One region of the Monashia sp. HAY1-5C genome, then DNA from elsewhere that is predicted to be linked to it. Evidence: predicted binding sites of a transcription regulator. Region 1 holds the regulator's gene; the other holds the start of a gene.
What was found. Region 1 encodes HspR, which represses chaperone genes until heat shock. Its sites were predicted from a motif close to AAGTTGAGTCNNNNNGACTCAACTT; they were not measured.
Positions count from the first base shown of each region.

Region 1 (7,186 bases):
GCATGTTGCCGGCGTCCATGGCGCCCTCGCCGCCGGCACCCGCGCCGACGACGGTGTGGATCTCGTCGATGAAGGTGACGATCTGCCCGTCGCTGCCCTTGATCTCCTCGAGGACGGCCTTGAGGCGCTCCTCGAACTCGCCGCGGTACTTCGCACCGGCCAGCATCGCGCCGAGGTCGAGGCTGTAGAGGGTCTTGTCGCGCAGGCTCTCGGGCACGTCCCCCTCGACGATGCGCTGGGCCAGGCCCTCGACGACGGCGGTCTTGCCGACGCCCGGCTCGCCGATGAGGACGGGGTTGTTCTTCGTGCGGCGCGAGAGCACCTGCACGACGCGGCGGATCTCGGCGTCGCGGCCGATGACGGGGTCGAGCCTGCCGTCGCGGGCCAGGGCCGTCAGGTCGGTGCCGTACTTCGCCAGGGCCTCGAAGGTGCCCTCGGGGTTCTCGGTGGTGACCGCTCGGCCGCCGCGCAGCTCGGGGATGGCCTTCTCGATGGCGTCGGCGTCGAGGCCGAACTGGCCGGTGCGCGCGACGGCGAGCAGGAGGTGGTCGGTGGAGACGTAGGTGTCGCCCATCGCCGTCATGTACTGCTGCGCCTGCTTGACGACGCGGCCCGCGGTGGGCGACAGCTGCGGCTGCTGGGTACCTCCGCTCACCTGCGGCATCGCGGCCATGGCCTTCTCGGCGGCCGTGGTGGCCGCGGCGACGGACGAGCCCCCGGCCGTGAGCAGCGCGGGGGTCGTGGTGCCGGACTGTGCTGCCAACGCGAGCAGCAGGTGCGCCGGCTCGATGTTCGGGTGGTGCTTGCCGGTCGCGGTGGTCGCGGCCTGGGCGAAGGCCTCCTGAGCCTTGTTGGTCAGCTGAAGGTCCATGCGTTCTCCTGTGACGAAGCGGGACGAGCGGGACGAGCGGGGGGTGAGGATGGACGACCGGGATACGACTGGTCGCCGTCCACCCGGGACAACGGTCCCGCAGTTGAGTGTATTCCGCTCAACTTCGTGCGTGTGTGACAGGCCGAGAGGATGCCCCTGTCGGGTCGGGGCGGCCGTGCGGGCCGGCGCCGGACCAGCAGCCGTCGTCGGCGGGGAGCGCGGTCGGGCTCCACGGGCCGAGTCTACGGTCGGTGGTCAGGCCTCGCCGGGGTCCAGCCCCGTCTCGACGACGCGCTGGGCCAGCTCGCGCAGCTTGATGTTGCGGTTGAGCGAGTGCTGCCGCAGCGTCTCGAACCCCTGCACCGCCGTGATCCGGTGGCGCTCGATGAGGACGCCGACGGCGTGGCCGATGACGCGATGGCTCTCGATGGCCTGGCGCAGCTGCGCCTCCTTGGTCTCGCGGTCCTGCCGGGCCGCGACCCGGTCGACGGCGTGGGCGAAGAGCTGGGCGACGAGGTCGCCGGCGATCTCCTCGTCGGCCGAGACGATGCGGGGTGCGCGCAGCCGGACCCACACGCGGACCGGCGACTCCGGGCCGTCGGGCTCGAAGAGGATGCCCGGGGCGACGCCGGCCCGGGCGTCGTACCCACCGGGCAGCCGGCCGGTGGTGAGGACCGAGCGGGTCAACGGGTGCAGGTCGGCGACCGGCGTCGGGCCCTGCGGCTTGAAGTACAGCCGCTCCGCCTCCGAGCCGCCTGCCACCTGGACGGTCGCGATGCCGTCGAACAGGACGCTGAAGCCGGCGATCGCGGCCGAGACCACCTGCTCGAGCTCCTGGGCCGAGCGCAGCTCGGCGGCCAGCGCGGCCGCACGCGCGCGGCGCTGCTCGCCCTCGTGCTGCAGCGTCGTGTCGCGCACGACGTTGACGACGAGCGTCGGGTGCATCCCGCTGGCGGGGATGACCGAGGACGTGGTCGAGACCCAGGCCCGGCTGCCGTCGCGGCGGGCGAGGGGGAAGGTCTCCTCGACCGGCTCGCTGGAGGCCAGGATGCGCGCGATGCGCTCGGTCGTGGTGCCCGGCCCCTCGACGCTCCACGGGTAGGGCGGCGCGATCGGGCCGTCCTCGAGGCTCCAGCCGTAGGAGCGGGTGAACGCCTCGTTGAGCGACACGACCCGACCGTCGGGCTCGAACACCGACAGCGGCTCGTGCAGCGAGGCGACGACGGCGCGCCGCCAGGCGGCGTCACGTGCGCGTTCGTGGGCCCGGGCGAGGTTGGCCGACAGGCGCGCCCGCAGGTGCCGCATCGCGAACGGCTTGGCGACGTAGTCGTCGGCGCCGCGACCGAGGCCGGTGACGCTGGCCTCGTCACCGGCCCGAGCGGTGAGCATGACGACGGGAACGTCGGCCAGGGTGTCGTCCTCGCGCACCGCCCGGAGCAGCTCGAGGCCGTCGAGGCGCGGCATCATGACGTCGGCGAGGACGAGGTCCGGCCGGCGGGACCTGGCCGTCGCCAGCGCCTCGACGCCGTCCCTGGCCGCCACGACCTCGTAGTCGTCCGCGAGTGCCTCGCTCAGGTAGGCGCGCATGTCGGCGTTGTCCTCGGCGAGCAGCAGGAGCGGGCGCCCACCCGGCTGTCGGGAGGCGGGTCCCGACCCGGACGCGGTTCCGGCGTCGGGGCGCGCCGGCCGGTGGGCGGCTGGGTCGGCGTCGTCCGCGGTGTCGGGGCCGGGGTCGGGGTCGGCGTCGTCCGCGGTGTCGACGCCGTCCGGGGCCGACGCCACGGCGTCGGCGCCGGCGTCCCAGCCGTGCGCCTCGGCCAGGAAGGACTCGACGGTGCGCGGCGTGATCGAGGGGCTCGCCGGCGGGGAGCCCGCGGGCGGCCGACCCCAGGGGAGGTAGACGCCGAAGGTGCTGCCCATGCCCTCGACCGAGTCGACCCAGGCGTCGCCGCCGTGCAGCTCAGCGAGCTGGCGCACGAGGAACAGGCCGATGCCGGCGCCCTCGCGCGACCGGATGCCGTCGGTGCGGGGCAGCTGCCGGAACCGCTCGAAGACGGTGGCGAGGTCGTCGGTCGGGATGCCGATGCCGGAGTCGGTGACCAGCACCTCGAAGCCCTCGGGAAGCTCGTGAAGGGTGACCTGCACGCCGCCGGCGGGCGTGTACTTCAACGCGTTGGACAGCAGGTTGAGCACGATGCGCTCGACCATGTCCCGGTCGACCCACGCAGACCGGCCGAGGTCGGGGATGTCGGTCGTGAAGGTCAGGCCCACGCGGTGCACGGCCGGACGGAAGCTCGCGGCCAGCCCCCGGACGAGCTCGGCGACGTCGGTCTCGACGCGGTGCGGCTCGACCCGCCCGGCGTCCATGCGGGTCAGGTCGAGCAGCTGGTCGACGAGGACCTTCAGCCGGTCGGTGTTGCGCTCGACGAGCTCGAGGTGTGAGCGCACCGCCGCCGGCAGAGCGGGCTCGCCGAGCGCGTCCTCGACCGGCCCGGCTATGAGCGTCAGCGGCGTGCGCAGCTCGTGGCTGATGTTGGCGAAGAAGACGGTCTTGGCGGTGTCGAGCTCGGCGAGCGCCTCCACGCGGTGCCGCCCGGCGTCGAGACGGCGCACGCCCGCGAGCGCGGCGGCGACGTGCGACGCGCACAGCTCGACGTAGGCCTGCAGCTGCTCGTCCCACGGCCGCCGGAGGTTGGCGGTGACGACGAGCGAGGCGCTGGCCCGCCTCCGGCCGGGCTCGACGACCGGCACGACGTGGACGCCCGGGTCCGGCGCGCTCGTGCCGTCTACCGGGCCCTCGATGAGCCCGACCGACGCGTGGTCCTCGACGTTCTCACGCATGATCTCGAGCGCGAGACGCTCGACGTCCTCGGCGGTGGCCGCACCGGCGAGGGCCGCCCCCAGCCGTGACACGACCGAGGCGCGACGCTCGGCCAGCACCTTGCCGGTGGTCTCGGTGGCGATGTCGAGGACGCCGGCCACCTCGCCGTCCGGTCCGGTGACGACGCTGTAGGACCACGTGAAGTAGGCCTCCTCGAGGAAGCCGTTCCGGTCGACGACGAGCAGCTGGTCCTCGTCCCAGGAGGGGACGCGGGTGCGCGCCACCTCGGCCAGCCGCGGCGCGATCTGGTCCCACACCTCCGGCCACACGTCCCGCACCGGCAGGCCGAGCGCGGCGGGGTGCTTCGCCTCACCGAGCAGCACCCGGTAGGCGTCGTTGTAGACCATGAGCAGCTCGGGACCCCAGCACACGAGCATGGGGAAGCGCTGTGCGAGCGCGGTGTCCACGACCGCGACGAGCTCGGCCGGCCAGTCGTCCACGGGACCGAGGCCGGTGGCCGCCCAGTCGGTGGTGGCCATGAGGCGGCCGATCTCGGTGTCCGGCAGGGCGAGCCGGTGGCTGCGCCCGGGTGCCGCGAGGGTGGAGGACCGGTCGAGCCCGCCGTCCGGCGTCATCGGGGCGTGCGGCTGGGACAACAGGAAGACCTCCACGTGGGCAGGGTGCAGCGCGCGCCCACACGGCTGGAGGCCCGGTCATCCTCGCACCTGCGCCGTGCGTTGCCAAACGACGTGCGCGAGGCGGGTGGTCAGCGCTCCGGGCGCCAGACGACCAGGGCCTGCGACGCGGGGGTGCGCGGCGGGCGCTGGCCGGGCCGCAGCGGGACGGCGTCCCCGCGCGGCCCGACGGCGAAGAAGCGCGCGCTCGCGTGGAGCGCGGCCTGGGTCTGCTCGAGCTCGGCGGCGAGCTCCTCGACCCGCGACCGCAGCGCCGTGACGTGGTTCTCGAGGTCGAGGATGCGCTGGATGCCCGCGAGCGACACGCCCTCCTGCGACAGCCGCTGCACCTCACGGAGCAGCTCGACGTCGCGGGTGCTGTAGCGCCGCCCGCCCCCGCGGGTGCGCGACGGCGTGACGAGGCCGAGGCGGTCGTACTGGCGCAGCGTCTGCGCGTGCATGCCGGCCAGCTCGGCGGCGACGGAGATGACGAAGACGGGCGCGTCGTCGTCGTGCCCGGCGGGGCGCGCGCTCCTGCGTGACATCGTCGGCACTCCCTTCCTCGTTCTCGTCGCCGGCCGGCCTCAGGCCCGCGCTCGGCGGAACAGGTCGGCCCTCGGGTCGTGGCCGTCCTCGGCCGCGGCCATGGTCTCGATCGCCGCGCGAGCCTCGTCGGTCAGGCGCTGCGGCACGACGACCTGGACCTTCGCGAGGAGGTCGCCGGTGTGCTCGCCGCGGCGGACGCCACGGCCCTTGACGCGCAGGACCCGGCCGCTCGGCGTGCCGGGCGCGATGCGCACCTTGACCTGCCCACCGTCGAGGGTCGGCACGGGGACCGTGGCCCCGAGCGCCGCCTCGGCGAAGGTGACGGGCAGGTCGACGGTGAGGTCGTCGCCGTCGCGGCCGAAGACCGGGTGCTTGTCGACGGAGACGGCGAGGATGAGGTCGCCCGCAGGCCCGCCGGCCTCGCCCTGGCGCCCCTTGCCCCGGAGGCGGATCTTCTGGCCGTCCTTGACGCCCGGAGGGATCCGCGCCGTGATGCGGCCGAGGTCGGGCGAGGAGAGCGTCACCGTGGAGCCCTCCACCGCGTCGCGGAAGCCGATCGTCGTCGAGGCCTGGACGTCGGCGCCCGGCCGCGGACCGGCCGTCGCGCCGTACCCGCCGTACTGCTGGCCGAAGCCGCCGGCACCACCCGGACCCGCGCCACCGAACATCTGGCCGAGGATGTCCTCGAGGTTCGGCTGGCCGGCGCCCGCACCCCCGCCGCCGAAGCGGACACGGGTGCCGCCGGGACCGGCCGCACCGCCGAACGCCGAGAAGATGTCCTCGAAGCCGGCGCCCCCACCGCCGGGACCGCCCGCGGTGAAGCGAGCACCCCCGTGCGACATGGCGCGGATGGCGTCGTACTCGCGGCGCTGCTCGGGGTCGGACAGGACGGCGTACGCCTCCCCGATCTCCTTGAAGCGCTCCTCGGCGCGGGTGTCGCCGACGTTGTGGTCCGGGTGCAGGTCGCGGGCCAGCTTGCGGTAGGCCTTCTTGACCGCGGCAGCGTCGGCGTCCTGGGGCACGCCGAGGATCGCGTAGAAGTCCTTCTCGAACCAGTCCTGGCTAGCCATGGCGCACCTGCCTCTCCTCCTGCGGCTGCTCGGTGGGACCTGCGGTCCTCACATCATCACGGATGCCGGCCGACGCGTGGGGCCTCGGCGCGGTGTGGCGCTCACGCGGGGTCGGCAACCGACACCCGCGCCGCGCGGACGACCCGGTCCCCGATGCGGTAGCCGGGCTGGAGCACCTGCACGACGGTCGTGCCCGACGCGCCGTCGGGCAGCTCGGCCTCGACGTGCATGAGCGCCTCGTGCACCGTCGGGTCGAACTCCTGGCCGGCCTCGCCGAGGCGCTCGACGCCGTACCGACCGAGGACCGCCTCGAGCTTGTCGGCGATGGCCGCGAACGGGCCGCTGGCGAGGTCGCCGGCCTGCCGCGCCATGTGGATGTCGTCGAGGACCGGCAGCAGCGACTCGACGACGCTGCCCACGGCGGTCGTGCGGATGACGTCGCGGTCGCGGTCGACACGCTTCTTGTAGTTGACGTACTCGGCCTGCAGCCGCTGGAGGTCGGCGAGGTAGGACGCGGCGAGCGCGTCCTCCTGCTCCAGCGCCTCACGCTCGTCGGCGCGCTCGGTGCCCGCTCCGTGGTCGAACTCGTCGTCCCCGCCGGGCTCGGACGACGCGCCCGGACCACCCTCGTAGTACGTGTGGTGGCCCCGCGAACCGGAGTCGGCCGCACCGGCGCCGGCCGCACCGGCGGCGCCGGAGGCGCCACCGGTGCGGGGGGTGGCGGCGGCCTGGCCGCCGGCACCCTGCGCGTCCGTCACCTCGGGGCCACCGGCGCCGGGCCGCACGGCCTCGGCCTCGGGGTTCGGGGTGCTGTTGGACTCGGTCACTTGGCTTCCCTTGCCTCGTCCTCGTCGACGACCTCGGCGTCCACGACGTCGTCGTCGGCCGCACCGGAGCCCGTCGGACCGGACTGGCCGCCGGTCGGACCCGTGCCGTCGGAGCCCGCCGCGCCGGCCGAGGCGGCGCTCGCCTGCTCCGACGCGTAGACCGCCTGGCCCATGGCCTGGGACTTGGTGTTGAGGTCCTCGATCTTGGCCTTGATGTCCTCGACCGTGGCCTCGGAGCCCTCGGCGATCGCGGCCTTGAGGTCGGCGAGCGACTCCTCCACCGGCGTCTTGACGTCAGCCGGGATCTTGTCGCCGGACTCCTTGAGGAAGTTCTCGGTCGAGAAGACGAGCTGCTCGGCCTGGTTGCGGACCTCGGC
Region 1 is NZ_JBPGXG010000007.1:30,508-37,693, reverse strand. It holds gene clpB (ATP-dependent chaperone ClpB) at 1-871, opposite strand, end outside; gene ACR9ZK_RS02140 (ATP-binding protein) at 1,127-4,363, opposite strand; gene ACR9ZK_RS02135 (heat shock protein transcriptional repressor HspR) at 4,459-4,911, opposite strand; gene ACR9ZK_RS02130 (DnaJ C-terminal domain-containing protein) at 4,951-5,982, opposite strand; gene ACR9ZK_RS02125 (nucleotide exchange factor GrpE) at 6,084-6,809, opposite strand; gene dnaK (molecular chaperone DnaK) at 6,806-7,186, opposite strand, start outside.

Region 2 (7,186 bases), on a different contig from region 1:
GAGGCGCCCGCGAACAGCACGTGACGCCCGTGCTCAGCACCCAGGCGTCCGTGCCGATGGAGGACGTCGCGCGCGAGCTGGACGGGTCGGGCCACTGGTACCAGCTGTACTGGAGCAGCGACGACGCCCTCGTCGAGAGCCTCGTGTCCCGCGCCGAGGCCTGCGGCAGCGAGGCCCTCGTCGTCACGCTCGACACCGCGTACCTCGGCTGGCGACCGCGTGACCTTGACCTCGGCCACCTCCCCTTCGCCCGCGGTGAGGGCATCGCCCAGTACACGTCCGACCCGGTGTTCCGGCGCCTCGTCTCCGAACGGCTCGCGGCCGCGGAACACCTTGGGACGCAGGAGCGTCCGCGTCCGACCCCCGCCGCCGTGTCGACGCTGCTGTCCATCAGCCGCAACCACCCGGGCGACACGCGTCGCAACCTCTCCTCACCCGAGCCGCGTGCCGCGGCCGACACCTTCCTCGACGTGTTCAGCCGGCCGTCCCTGACGTGGGAGGACCTCCCCCGGCTCCGGTCGCTGACGACGCTCCCCGTGGTGCTCAAGGGCATCCTGCACCCCGACGACGCCCGGCGAGCGGTCGACGCCGGTGTGGACGGCCTCTGGGTGTCGAACCACGGTGGCCGGCAGGTCGACCGGTCGGTGGCAGCGCTCGACGCGCTGCCCGGCGTCGTCGAGGCGGTGCGGCACTCTGGTTCACGGATGCCGATCGTGTCCGACAGTGGGATCCGCTGCGGCGCAGACGCTTTCGTCGCGCTTGCGCTGGGAGCCAACGCGGTCGGCGTCGGGCGTCCGCACGTCTACGGCCTGGCCTTGGCCGGGGCTGCCGGGGTCGCCGAGGTGCTGCGCAACCTGCGCGCCGAGCTCGACCTCCAGCTGGCCCTTTCGGGCCGCACCTCGGTGGTCGGGCTGACGCCCGAGGACCTCGTCCGCGCCACCTGACCCGCGTCGCCCGTCGTCCGCCGACGCGGCGCTCGCGCGAACCCGCTGGTGGACCGACGCGTTCGCTCGCCCACACCGTCACGTCGAACCGGTCCGCATGGTCGGCCCGTGGATCTCGGTCGACGTGCGGGGCCGTCACAGGGAGGATCGGGGCATGCCAGCGCTCGACCACCTGACGAAGGACGCCTTCCCCAAGTCCGCCAAGTACGACGCCATGTGGCTCGTCGACCTCGACATGGGGCCGCACCCGCTCTGGCTGCTCGAGGACCTCGCGGCCGACCTCGAGCTGCGCCCGGGCATGCGCGTCCTCGACCTGGGGTCGGGCCTCGGTGCGACGTCGGTGTTCCTCGCCAAGGAGTACGGCGTGCACGTGGTCGCCGCCGACCTCTGGGTCGACCCGAGCGAGGCCGGTGCCGTCTTCGACAAGGAAGGCGTGGCGGACCGAGTCCTGCCGGTGCGCGTCGACGCCCACCAGCTGCCCTTCGGCCGTGGCACGTTCGACGCCGTCGTCAGCATCGACGCGTGGGAGTACTTCGGTACCGGTGACCACTACCCGCCGTACGTGGCCAGGTTCCTGCGCCCGGGCGGGCAGCTCGGCGTCGCCACGCCGGCCCTGACCACCGAGGTGCGCGAGCTCGGCGAGATCCCGGACCACCTCGACCGTGTCGTCGGGGCCGAGACCGCCGCGTGGCACACCGCGGAGTGGCTGCGCAGCCAGTGGGAGTTCAGCCGCGCCTTCGCCTCGGTGACGGCACGCAGCCAGCCGGAGGGGTGCGCCAACTGGCTGCTCTGGGAGCGGGCCGTCAACGAGCTCAAGGGCCAGGCCACCTCGCCCGTGCAGCAGATGCTCGAGGCCGACGGGGGCGCCTTCGTCACCTTCGCACTCGTCACCGGGAGGGTCGCATGAGCAGCGACGACCGGCTGGCTGGCCGCAGCGGCGGCACCGACGACCGCGCGGGCGGCTGGAGCGCGGGTGGCGCGGGTGGCGTGGGTGCGGGCCGCCCGAGCGCGCGTGGCGTGGGCGCCGGGTCGAGAGTCACCGGCGCCGACCTCGTCCACCTGCGGCGGGCCGTCGAGCTCGCCCGTCTCGCGCTCGAGCGCGGCGACGAGCCGTTCGGCTCGGTCCTCGTGTCGGGTGAGGGCAAGCTGCTCTTCGAGGACCACAACCACGTCGTCGAGCTCGACGAGACCCAGCACCCCGAGCTCGCCATCGCCCGGTGGGCCGGTGCCCGGCTGACGCCGGCGGAGCGGGCCGCCGCGACGGTCTACACCTCGGGCGAGCACTGCGCGATGTGCTCGGCTGCGCACGGTTGGGTGGGGCTGGGTCGGATCGTCTACGCCGCGAGCACCGAGCAGCTCGTGCGGTGGCGCGCGTCGTGGGGCGCCTCGCCCTCGCGGGTCCGGGCCCTGGCGATCACCGACGTCGTGCCGGGCGCCGTCGTCGCGGGCCCGGTGCCCGAGCTGGAGGACGAGGTCCGCGACCTGCACGAGCGGTTCGCGCGCCGGCACCCGCCGAGCTGACGCGTCGATGCCCTGCGCCTACGCCCGCCACAACCGCGCCACGGCGCACTTCCCGGGCAGATGAGCCCCGACTCCCCGCCACAACCGCGCCACGGCGCACTTCCACGGCCGATGCAGCACACCCTCGTCCCCAACAACAGCGCCACGGCGGAGTTGTGAAGGTGCCGCCCGTGAGGGCTGTGGAGAGCGGCTGCGCGCCGACGCGGTCAACGGGCAGGCTCTCGGCATGGCAACCCCTGACCAGCAGACGTCGGTGCTCCTCCGGTCCGACGCGATCGGGGCCGGAGTCACGGATGGCAGACTGAGGCGCAGCCACCAGCCGGTCTTCCGCGGGGTGTATGTCGTGCGCGAGGCGGGGCCGACGCCGAGGGCGCGGATCGAGGCGGCCCTTGCCGTCGTCACCCCGGGCAGCTACGTCTCGAAGGACATCTACTCCACCCCGGCGCGCACACTCGGGCGCGTCACCAAGGCGATGCGCTCCGTGGGGATGCCGGTGCCGCGGCTGCGCGAGGACTGGCGTCGCCACTTCCCGAGCCGGCCCGGCGACGTGACATCAGCCGGAGGACTCGAGACCGAGAACTTCGCCACGGCGCAGCTCTGAGGCCACCGGGACGCCAAGACGGCGGGGAACCGCGCCATGCCGCGGTCGCGTTGGCCGGCCTCGGGTGGCGTCGGTTTGCGGAGGGTGCGCGGGCCCGGTTCGTCGGAGTGTGCGTGGACAGCGGGGTGCGGATGCGGCGCGGGTATGGGACTGGTGTGTTCCGCCCATGGCGAACAGGCTCGGAACCTGAGCCCGACCGACTCAGGATGGGGAACAGGACCCGAGGCCGCCGCGTTGGTCGGGTTGTGCTCGCTGACAGCGGGCACGGATAGCATCGAGATGTCTCTCGATCAGTCAGGAGAAGAACATGTTCGAACGGTTCACCGACAGGGCCCGGAGGGTGGTTGTCCTCGCGCAGGAGGAAGCGCGTCTGCTCAACCACAACTACATCGGGACCGAGCACATCCTCCTGGGTCTGATCCACGAAGGCGAAGGCGTCGCCGCGAAGGCCCTCGAATCGCTCGACATCTCGCTCGAAGCGGTCCGGGCCCAGGTCCAGGAGATCATCGGCCAGGGGCAGCAGGCCCCGACCGGCCACATCCCCTTCACGCCCCGCGCGAAGAAGGTTCTCGAGTACTCGCTCCGCGAGGCACTCCAGCTCGGCCACAGCTACATCGGCACCGAGCACATCCTCCTCGGCCTCATCCGTGAGGGCGAGGGCGTCGCAGCCCAGGTCCTCGTCAAGCTCGGAGCCGAGCTGAACAAGGTGCGCCAGCAGGTCATCCAGCTGCTGTCGGGCTACCAGGGCGGTCAGAGCGGCGAGAAGACCGGTGCCGGCGTCGGCCAGGCCCAGGGCGAGGGCACCCCGGCGGGGTCGCTCGTGCTGGACCAGTTCGGCCGCAACCTCACCCAGGCCGCCCGCGAGGGCAAGCTCGACCCGGTCATCGGGCGCGAGAAGGAGATCGAGCGGGTCATGCAGGTGCTGTCCCGCCGCACGAAGAACAACCCGGTCCTCATCGGTGAGCCCGGCGTCGGCAAGACCGCCGTCGTGGAGGGCCTGGCCCAGGACATCGTCAAGGGCGAGGTCCCGGAGACCCTCAAGGACAAGCAGCTCTACACCCTCGACCTCGGCTCGCTCGTCGCGGGCAGCCGCTACCGCGGTGACTTCGAGGAGCGGCTGAAGAAGGTCCTCAAGGAGATCCGCACCCGCGGCGACATCATCATCTTCATCGACGAGATCCACACCCTCGTCGGTGCCGGTGCGGCCGAGGGTGCCATCGACGCCGCGAGCATCCTCAAGCCGATGCTGGCGCGCGGTGAGCTGCAGACGATCGGCGCGACGACGCTCGACGAGTACCGCAAGCACATCGAGAAGGACTCGGCGCTCGAGCGGCGCTTCCAGCCGATCCAGGTCCAGGAGCCGACGCTGCCGCACGCCATCGAGATCCTCAAGGGCCTGCGCGACCGCTACGAGGCCCACCACCGGGTCACCATCACCGACGGCGCGCTCGTCGCGGCGGCGAACATGGCCGACCGCTACATCAACGACCGGTTCCTGCCCGACAAGGCCATCGACCTCATCGACGAGGCGGGCGCGCGCCTGCGCATCCGCCGGATGACGGCCCCGCCGGACCTGCGCGACTTCGACGAGAAGATCGCCGCGCTCGTCCGCGAGAAGGAGTCGGCCATCGACGGCCAGGACTTCGAGCGTGCGGCGCGCGTCCGCGACGACGAGAAGCGCCTGCGCCAGGAGAAGGCCGCCCGTGAGGCGCAGTGGAAGTCCGGTGACATGGACGTCGTCGCCGAGGTCGACGAGGAGCTCATCGCCGAGGTCCTTGCCGCCAGCACCGGCATCCCGGTGTTCAAGCTGACGGAGGAGGAGTCGAGCCGGCTGCTCCACATGGAGGACGAGCTGCACAAGCGCATCGTCGGCATGGACGACGCCGTCAAGGCGCTGTCGCAGGCGATCCGGCGCACGCGTGCGGGCCTGAAGGACCCGCGTCGTCCGGGTGGCTCGTTCATCTTCGCCGGCCCCACCGGCGTCGGTAAGACCGAGCTGGCCAAGACGCTCGCCGAGTTCCTCTTCGGCAGCGAGGACGCGCTCATCAGCCTCGACATGTCGGAGTTCTCCGAGAAGCACACGGTCTCGCGCCTGTTCGGTTCGCCCCCCGGCTACGTCGGCTACGAGGAGGGCGGCCAGCTCACCGAGAAGGTGCGCCGCAAGCCGTTCTCGGTCGTGCTCTTCGACGAGGTCGAGAAGGCCCACCCGGAGATCTTCAACTCGCTGCTGCAGGTGCTCGAGGACGGCCGCCTGACCGACTCCCAGGGTCGGATGGTCGACTTCAAGAACACCGTCATCATCATGACGACGAACCTCGGCACGCGCGACATCTCCAAGGCCTCCATGGGCTTCAGCGCCGGACCCGACAGCCGCTCGGACTACGAACGGATGAAGGCGAAGGTCACCGACGAGCTCAAGCAGCACTTCCGCCCCGAGTTCCTCAACCGCGTCGACGACACGATCGTGTTCCCGCACCTCAGCAGGGACGAGATCACCCAGATCGTCGACCTCGAGATCGCCAAGCTCGACAAGAGGCTCAAGGACAAGGACATGGGCATCGAGCTCACGCCCGCGGCCAAGAACCTGCTTGCCAAGAAGGGCTACGACCCCGTGCTCGGTGCGCGCCCGCTGCGCCGCACCATCCAGCGCGAGATCGAGGACGCGCTCTCGGAGAAGATCCTCTACGCCGAGTTCACGTCCGGCCAGTACGTCAAGGTCGACACCGAGGGCGAGGGCAAGGAGGAGACGTTCACGTTCTCCGACATGGCCCACCCGGGCAAGACGCACCGCCCCGCGGACGACCTGCCCGAGCTGCCCGAGGGCGCCGCGCTCGACGAGGCGCTCGGCGTCAACGTCACGGCCGGCCCGCCCGTGCCCGACGACACGGTCTACCCCGACCGCGGGGTGTCCGGCGAGCGCTGAGGCACGGTCTGGAGCCGGCGCTTCGTCGGCCTCACGAGGCACCATCGGCCGAAGGGGCCGGGGACACGTTCCCCGGCCCCTTCGCCGTCCTCCCCCATGGCCGTTCCGCTCCACTTCGCCCGCCGCGGCCTCGACCGGGGGTCTGACGCCGGTGCACCGCGGGGTCAGACCGGGGTCGTAGCCGCGCCGCATGCATGGGGACCGGCGGCCGACGACGTGGCAGGTCGTCCGAGGCGAGGGTGGACGCCATGAGCAACCACGACCCGAACGCGTCCGAGGGCCTCGTCGCCCGCGACCTCGTCATGACCTACGGCCACACCCCCGGCCAGACGCCGCCCGCGCTGGGCGGCGTCGACCTCACCGTCCACCGCGGCCAGAGCATCGCCGTCATGGGCCCGTCCGGCTCGGGCAAGACGACGCTGCTGCACGTCCTCGCCGGCATCCTGCGACCCACCGGCGGCCAGGTGCTGTGGCGCGGACGCGACATCGCACGCCTGTCCGACCGGGAACGGACCACACTGCGCCGCAAGGACTTCGGCTTCGTCTTCCAGCAGGGCATGCTCCTGCCCGAGCTGCCCGCGGTGGAGAACGTCGCCCTCCCGCTCATGCTCGACGGCCTGTCGCGGCGGGCCGCCACCCGGCAGGCCCTGCCCCTGTTCGCACCCCTCGGCCTCGCCGGCCTGGAGAAGCGGCGCCCGGGCGAGCTCTCCGGCGGACAGGCCCAGCGGGTCGCCATCGCGCGCGCCATGGTGGCGCGGCCCGGCGTCGTGTTCGCCGACGAGCCCACCGGTGCGCTCGACCAGCACACGAGCGCCGAGGTCATGCGGCACCTGACCGACCTCGCCGCGCACACCGGGGCATCGCTCGTCGTCGTGACCCACGACGAGAACGTCGCTGCGTGGTGCCAGTCCGTCGTGCGGGTGCGGGACGGACGCGTCGTGGAGCGGACGACCGCCCGTTCGACGTCGGGTCACACCTCCGGTGCCGTGCTCGGAGTCGGGCGGTGAGGGCCGCGCTGTCGCTCTGGTGGCGACTGCGTCGAGCCGCCGCCGAGTCGGACCGGGGGCCGAGCGTCCTTGCCGTCGTCTCGTTCGCCGTCGCCACCGCGGCCCTGCTCGTCAGTGTCGCCGGCCTGTCGGCGTTCGAGGCGCGCAACACGACCCCGCCGCACGCCAGCGTCGCCGGCCTCTCCATCGA
Region 2 is NZ_JBPGXG010000013.1:41,996-49,181, reverse strand. It holds gene ACR9ZK_RS03685 (alpha-hydroxy-acid oxidizing protein) at 1-944, shown strand, start outside; gene ACR9ZK_RS03680 (SAM-dependent methyltransferase) at 1,099-1,851, shown strand; gene ACR9ZK_RS03675 (nucleoside deaminase) at 1,962-2,465, shown strand; gene ACR9ZK_RS03670 (hypothetical protein) at 2,692-3,066, shown strand; gene ACR9ZK_RS03665 (ATP-dependent Clp protease ATP-binding subunit) at 3,374-5,989, shown strand; gene ACR9ZK_RS03660 (ABC transporter ATP-binding protein) at 6,238-6,996, shown strand; gene ACR9ZK_RS03655 (FtsX-like permease family protein) at 6,993-7,186, shown strand, end outside.
Region 2: the regulator HspR is predicted to act here: its motif matches at 3,250-3,274, upstream of ACR9ZK_RS03665 (ATP-dependent Clp protease ATP-binding subunit).